Regions from separate parts of the Oceanobacillus sp. FSL W7-1309 genome, predicted to be linked through region 1. Evidence: riboswitches for the same ligand, from Rfam matches in the RefSeq annotation. Region 1 holds a riboswitch; the other holds the start of a gene.
The links. A riboswitch is a leader RNA that binds a small molecule or an ion and turns the genes downstream of it on or off. The one in region 1 is predicted to bind thiamine pyrophosphate.
Positions count from the first base shown of each region.

Region 1 (4,023 bases):
TACAAATCCATCTGTAATATGATTACTAATGTAATCCAGCGCGTGGTGTCTCCCATATGCAAATGTAATAATCAGTAATAGAACAGCTGCTACTCCCCCAATAAATGCTGCACCATCCCCTCCTTCTAAACCACTCATCCTACCAGAAAGAAGCTTCTCATAAATCATGAAACCTACAACAGCCAATAATGTTAACGGAACAACAAAAGCAAACGTTTTACTCCAAAATGTAACGTGTTTTGTTTGAGCTTTATGATTTGAAGTTGTTGTAGACTGTAATCCTTTTAAATCTTTTTCAATTCGTGCATCGCCCTTTTTTCGAATTCCTTTCCGCAGCAATGCATATGCAAACAGAATGGCTACTCCTCCAGTAACAAGCGATAAAATCATGGCTTTATCAGCAACTGTTGCAATATCAACACCAGCAGATGCAGCAGATAGTCCAGGTGCTACCTGAACAATATAATCCGAGGAAAGTGCCATCCCTTGCCCCGCTAAAGCAATCGCAACGGCTGCTGTCATTGCTGGTAATCCAGAACGTACCGCAGCTGGAACGAGCAACGCGCAAATCAATGGAACTGCAGGAGTGGGCCAGAAGAATAGCGATATAACATAAGTAACCCCTACTAGGACAAAAAAGGAAACATGACCATTCACCATCATTTTCTCGAACGGTTCAACCATCCTTCTGTCTGCTTCTAAATCTCGAAGTGCATGTAATAACGCAAGCATAAAGGTGATAATTAGAAATATATTGAATAGCTCTTGCGCAGCTACTAAATTAGCGCGAAAGATTGTCGTCAGTCCATCTACAATACTCCCAGTGTAAAAACAACCAATAATAAAGGTACCTAATAGTGTCGGAAATACAACACCTTTACGAAATATCATTGTTAAGATAACAATAAGCGTAAATAAGCCATAAAGCACATGGGAAAATGTTAAAACCATTACGTATTCCTCCCTTTTGGATGTGCTATAACCTATGCGTAAAAATCGCGTTATGCGACAGATTCGAACACTGGATGTTTTATTAATTAAACAACGGGTACATAATATATAACTTCAAAAGGAGGAATTTATACATGAAACCATATGTAAAAGAATATGTAGATGAAACACAAATTAAACTTGACATTACGAAATTAAAAACAAAAGGTGTAGCAAGAGACGATATTTATATTCTTACACATGATGATGAAAGAACTGGTCGTCTAGCAGAAGGTGTGGATGCGAATACAATTGGGATGAAAGAGATGGATTTTTCAAGTGCCGTAGGGAATATGTTTAATAGTCAAGGTGATGAATTACGTACGAAGCTGAAGGAGATTGGTGTCACTACTGTAGAAGCAGAAAATTACGAAGAGGATTTGGATGACGGCAAGATTCTACTGATCGTTACCAATCATGATTTCGTAGAAGAAATGCTCGTGTAAATACGTATACAGAAAATCTGACCTCCCAAAAGTCTTAGGAGCATGGGGCATTCCCAACTGCCCATTCTCCCTAAGACTTTTGGGAGATTTTTCTTCTATTATGTGATACCATGTCCTTCCTCCCTATCTGCACAATCATTACAAAATAATTTTCCCTCTTTGTGTACACCATCAAAGAAACCATTCTCACAATAGATTTCTTCCAAACATTCCACACATATACCGATTAACTCTTGCATTACTTTATCTCCTTCCTAAAAAGAATAACCTCTTCTTAAAAGAGGTTATTCTTATGTGAGCGAATGTATAACATTTTACGCAGCATTTAATAATGTTCTTGGCTGCTTGTGGAACAAGAAAAATACAATTACAGTGCTGATAATAAAAGATGGAACCATGTAAGATGCATTATAAATTAATGAATATAACCAAGCTGGCTGCCCTTCGACGGCCGAACCAAAGAACACAATACCCGCCACATAATGAGCGACGAAGCGTAATGCAGAGCCAACGAAAACACCAAGCGTAATATAGGTTAAATACGTCTTCGATTCGCCGGATTTAACAGCCTCCTGAATTTTCTTAGCAAACAAACCAGCAAAGCCAAGTACCGTAAAGGCAATTGCATAATCAATAAATCCTTGTAATGGTTCTAGAACGTAAGCCGTTCCTGTTGCCACTTGCAAAACTCCCCAAAGGAATCCCGAGAGCAATCCCCCTTTAATCCCCCAACGGAACGCAACAATAAAAACCGGGATCATCGCAAACGAAACAGATCCGCCTTGCGCCCAAATTTTAAATGATATTGGAAGGATGTCTAAGAGAAGTGCTAAAGCAGTAAAAATCGCTACCTCTACCAAAAATAACGTACGTTTTGAATTCAATGTTAAGTACTCTCCCTTTTAGAGGCAGTTCAAAAAGTTCGGTAAAAATGACGCATCGCAGGGGATCTTCTGCTAAAATCGCCCACGTCCTGTGAGCAACACAGAAGTCACCAGATCCTGTGGAAGCCTGGTCCGGGGGAGTTACGCCGCCTCGAACTTCGACGCACAGGACGTGCTAGTGTCGGTGTTGCAACAAAGCTTTTCTGTGGGGCGAGTAAACACAGCCCCAGGGCGTTGCAACTGTAGCCGACCTCGGTCCTTTTTATCCTCCTTTTGAACATATACCTTTATCGCATTTTAGACGCAAAAAAGTAATGTCAAGGGAAGCTTTCTGATGGTGACTACAATTAAGTAGTCTGCTTCGCTCACATTACTTTTTTTATTCCATCAAAAAGACTACCATCCCTACGCTAGAATTAACTAACAGGTTCAAAGGGTCTGAACAATAATGTTCACTCTCAGTCAAAACGACTCCCCCTGCAGGCTTTTTCTATTTACTTTTTTGTTACCTGTATTGTACCTTATTTATTTGAATTGAACAAATTAATTACAAAAACAATTATAAACGTTGAAACTCCTTTACATCTTCTACACATAATCCAATAGCACTTTCCCAAAATTCCGGTTTCGTGAGATCAGCATTTAAATGCTTTTTTGCGAGCTCTTCTACTGTCATTCGACCAGTATCTCTTAGTAAGGCAATATAATCATCCTCGAAGCTGCCGCCTTTCTCCTTTGCATACGCGTAAATACCAAGGCTAAATAAATAGCCAAATGTATATGGAAAATTATAAAACGGAACACCTGTAATATGAAAATGTAGTTTAGAGGACCAAAAGTTTGGATCATATTCTTCTAAACTATTACAATAAGCTTCCTTTTGTGCTTCGACCATTAATTCATTTAAGCGCTGTGAAGAAACCATCCCTTGCTTACGCGCTTCATAAAATCGCGTTTCAAATAAAAACCTTGCATGAATATTCATAAAAAAGGCGACACTACGTTGAATTTTGTCTTCCAGTAACGCGAGTTTTTCTTCTTTCGTTTGGGCATTTCTTACAGAAGCATCTGCTACAATCATTTCCGCAAAAGTGGAGGCAGTTTCAGCTACATTCATTGCGTAACGCTGATTTAAACCATTAACATCATTCATCACATGCTGATGGTATGCGTGACCTAATTCATGGGCAAGAGTAGAAATATTTGATGATGTACCTGAATACGTCATAAATATGCGTGTCTGTTCACTATCTGGGAAACTCGTACAAAATCCACCAGGTCGTTTACCTGCACGATCTTCCGCTTCAATCCACCTTTCTTCAAATGCCATTTTTGCAAATCCTGCCATCTTCGGGCTGAACGTTTGAAATTGATCAACAATAAATTTCGCACCTTCTGTATAGCTTGATGTTTTTACAGTCGTACTGACTGGAGCACTGATATCGTAAATACTTAATTTCTCTAAACCGAGTAAATCTGCTTTTTTATTTAAATACGTTACAAAATGCTTTTTATTATTTATAATAGCTGTCCACATTGCATCCAACGTTTCTTTTTTCATCCGGTTTATTGCTAACGGTTCCTTTAAAACATGTTCCCATCCACGGTGTTTGTATGTTTCCAAACGAAAGCCGGCTAAATGATTTAAAGTCTGACTAAATAATGCAGATTGTTCTTCCCAAGCATTACTCAGCTGATCGAAA
Region 1 covers NZ_JBBOBX010000002.1:261,306-265,328, reverse strand. The annotation lists gene NST46_RS13940 (hypothetical protein) at 1-951, opposite strand, end outside; gene NST46_RS13935 (general stress protein) at 1,086-1,436, shown strand; gene NST46_RS13930 (hypothetical protein) at 1,535-1,675, opposite strand; gene thiT (energy-coupled thiamine transporter ThiT) at 1,751-2,320, opposite strand; TPP riboswitch at 2,705-2,808, opposite strand; gene NST46_RS13920 (M3 family oligoendopeptidase) at 2,880-4,023, opposite strand, start outside.

Region 2 (4,023 bases), on a different contig from region 1:
GCTTTCATGAAATAGGGTATGCTCTAATACATGCTGTTCACTATGAACGATTAAACTTTCACCTTTAATTGGTATGAGCTCTTCATCTAATCCAATTTGCCTAAATAGCCCATTACCATATACACCTGTAGCAAAGACAACATAATTTGCTTCGACATCACCATGCATTGTTCGGACAAGATAGTTGCCATCTTTCTTTTCCACTTGATAAACACCATTGCTTTCCATAATGGATGCACCAAGGGCTCGAGCACTTTTAGCAAAGCTTTCACAGGTTTGTTCTGGTATAACACTCACATCATCCTTTATATATGCTGCTCCTAATATATTTGGAGCAATCAATGGCTCCCTTTTCTTTACTTCTTCTTTATCCAACCATTCTGCAGTTGGTTGCTTCAGAAGCGGAGTAAGCTGATACTTATCTGTATCTGAAAATACAAGCTTTAATATTCCACCTTCTTTGTATCCGATATCAATGCCGCTTAATTGATAAAGCTCATCCTTCAACCTGAGATATGCTTGTTGACTCGATCTGGCAAACGAAAATATTGTATCCTCGCCATTGCTTTCAGAATGAGCACCGAGCATACCAGCCGCAGCACTTGTAGTCATCAAACCAATTTGTCCTTTTTCAAATAACGCAACATCAACCTTTTCTTTCGCTAAGTAGTAGGCAATCGAACAACCAATAATACCACCACCAATTACGACTACTTCATAATGCTGTTTCACTTTGAAATTGCCTCCCTATATTTTTTTATCATCACGTTTGGTGCATCGGCATGGAAAATACCGGACATGATTGCAATTCCATCTGCTTTTGTCTGTTTCATTAACGGCACCTCTTCCAATGAAATTCCTCCGATACCATAAACTGGGATGTGAATTTCTCTTTTCATTCGTTCAATTGGCAAAATTCCATTTGGAGGTATTCCCCTTTTACTGCTTGTCTCAAAACAATGACCAAATATTATATAATCCGCCCCATCCGCTTCAGCTTCTTTCGCTTTTTCGAATGAATGTACACTGCAACCAACCCTTAGATGCGGATATTGCTTCTTCACTGTTTTTACTGGTAAGCCATGTTCTGGCAGGTGAAGATTTGGGATGTCACTAAGCAGTACGATATCAAGCCGATCATTTAGAATTACTTTTTCTTTATCAACCCCATTCATTTGCAGATAATCTAGTAGCTGCAAAATTTCACGGGCTGTTTTTGACTTTTCACGAATTTGGAGAAAATCAATCTCGTCGATGATGTCAATAATGGTATCTGCTAGCTTTTCAACAGTCATGCTATCTGCGGTTACAGCAATTAGCTTCATCAAACTCCCGCCCCTTTCTTTCAGGTTTCATCAAGAATCATTACCTAATAATGCAATTACAGCTTTTATGCACACAAAAAACCACTTTCCTGCACACAGAAAGTGGTATCGTATTTGTATAATGAAACTAACAATACAATTTGCCCTTGCCACATTCCTACGCAGGTGCTAGCCTGTTCAGGTTTTGAGGGTTTCAAAGTAACTACTTTTTTCTCAGCCCTTATCAAGGGTTCCCCTAGTGAATAACGCTACGTATTTACTTATCATTACTTTACCACAAATAGAAAAATTTGCAAAGTCTGGATTTTTCAAATAATACAGTTTAAAGACGAGTTGCAGGCTAGATTTCACACAGCTTTTTTATTTTCGAACCAAAAAAATACCATTTTCATGTATACTAAAACTAGAAAAAATAGAAAGAGGTCTTAAATAATGAAAGTAAAAATGAACGTACAGACAGCATATCATGGTGAATTGCTGCGAGCAGGCAAAGTATATGAAATTGATGAAACGACAGCAAAGCGGTGGATTGCTAGTAATTTGGCAGAAGAAGTTAAAAATGAAAAGTAAGCTATAACCTTCCGCAATTGATGCGTCCAGAACAGTTAAATTGTATGGAAAAAATGCTTACTTCTTTAGTTAAAACTGTTGGATCAGACATCGAATAACAAACTGAAGCGGGCGGGGATATCACATCGATGAAAGAAAAGAAAAACACCTGGCATCATGAAGTTATAGACGCAGTAAACATAATTAGAGTAGATAACAATCTTCTTTGGGAAAAGCAATAAGCATGAGCGCGAAATAGGTATACCAGGAAGCTTAATGAGATTCAATCTTCCAAACGCAACTGTAATACAGTACAAACCTCGCATATTGCTACCCGATTTTTTCCCACTAAATACAAATGTCAACCCAGCCGGATACACTTCGTGACTCTTTACTGTGAATAGCGGGGTTGACTATTTATAATGCATATTTTTTAGCACTGCCAATCTAACAGCACTGCTAGTTGAACAAATAGACGTTTCTTCTAGAACATTTCGTCTACTATCCAATAAATCTATCTATTCGCGAAGAATTCTTCCGCCTTTTCTAAAAATACTTCTTGATCAGGAGTCAAATCGTATTCCTCCTCGATCGCTGAAACAGGACAAACTGCTTTGCACGCACCACAGTCAATGCAAATGTCAGGATCAATATAAAATTGATCTGGTCCCTCTTCTATACAATCAACCGGACAGACACTCACACATTCTGCTGCCTTTTCCGGTCCACATGGATCCAATATTACAAAAGCCATTTATGATTTACCTCCTTACATACATCACTTTCTCTCTATTAAATGATAATGCTTAAACGTCTTGAAGTAAACCATTTGACTCGAAATTCCGACAACATTATACATAAACACTTACTCCTGGGCCAAACGGAATTCCAAAGTAGAAGAAAATTAACAGAAGAATCGTAAATGTAATCAAAAAGAAAATCGTATATGGTAACATTAATGCAATCAATGTACCAATTCCTGCTTTCTTATCATACTCCTTCATAAATCCAAGCACGATAATCAAATACGGGTTCATCGGTGTGATTACGTTTGTGGATGAGTCTGCAATTCGATATGCCGCTTGAACAAATGCTGGACTGTATCCTAAAAAGTAAAACATCGGTATAAAAATAGGTGCTTCTAACGCCCATTGTGCAGATCCACTAAATATAAACAAGTTCAATAGTGTTGTTAAAAGAACAAACCCTAATATAACAGCAATTCCTGTTAAACCAATGGATTCCAGCATGTTCGCTCCACTAATAGCAATCCAAGCTCCCATGTTTGTCCATTCGAAATAGGAGATAAATTGAGCTGCCGCAAATACGAGTACGATAAATCCGGACATGTCTTTTATTGCATTTCCCATATAGGTCCCGATATCCTTCGAGCTTTTAATCTTTTTTACTGTTACCCCATAGACCGTACCAACTAGAATAAACAAAAACAAAATTAATGGCACAATTCCAGATAAAAATGGTGAAGGGATGATTCCGCCTTCCTCATTCGTCAGTGGGGAACTAGGAATAAGAATTACTGTAACAATTAATACAACATATGCAACACCCGCAAGCACAGCATTACGCAATCCCTTTATTTCCAAGGAAGTTGTTCCCTTTACTTCTTTGGCTGCTCCACCTGCATAGGTACCTAAGCGTGGCTCTACTATCTTTTCCGTAACAAATCCGCCAACAAAAGTTAAAATAAATACACATGTCAACATAAAATACCAATTATCGACAGGTGTTACATAGAGATCTGGATTTACAGTACGAATCGCTTCCGTTGAAATTCCAGATAGCAATGCATCCGTGCCAGTAATCATTAAATTAGCTGTAAAACCGGAGCCCACACCAGCAAATCCTGCAGCAAGTCCTGCGAGAGGGTGTCTGCCAATATTATAGAAAACCATTGCAGCCAGTGGTGGAATAATAACAAACGCAGCATCAGATGCGATATTTCCCAAAATACCAGTGAAAACCACTGCATATGTAACCAATGATTTTGGTGCCTTTAAAATCGTACTCTTTATTCCAGTCTCTAAAAGCCCTACCTTATCAGCCAGGCCAATTCCCAGCATCATCGCTAAAACAATCCCTAATGGTGTAAAACCAACAAAATTGTCCAGCATCGATGTTAAAATATATT
Region 2 covers NZ_JBBOBX010000001.1:57,709-61,731, forward strand. The annotation lists gene thiO (glycine oxidase ThiO) at 1-732, opposite strand, end outside; gene NST46_RS00290 (thiamine phosphate synthase) at 729-1,325, opposite strand; TPP riboswitch at 1,463-1,572, opposite strand; gene NST46_RS00295 (hypothetical protein) at 1,758-1,895, shown strand; gene NST46_RS00300 (indolepyruvate ferredoxin oxidoreductase subunit alpha) at 2,389-2,628, opposite strand; gene NST46_RS00305 (AbgT family transporter) at 2,726-4,023, opposite strand, start outside.
Region 2: linked by a shared signal. The riboswitch ahead of NST46_RS00290 (thiamine phosphate synthase) and the one ahead of thiT (energy-coupled thiamine transporter ThiT) in region 1 are both predicted to bind thiamine pyrophosphate.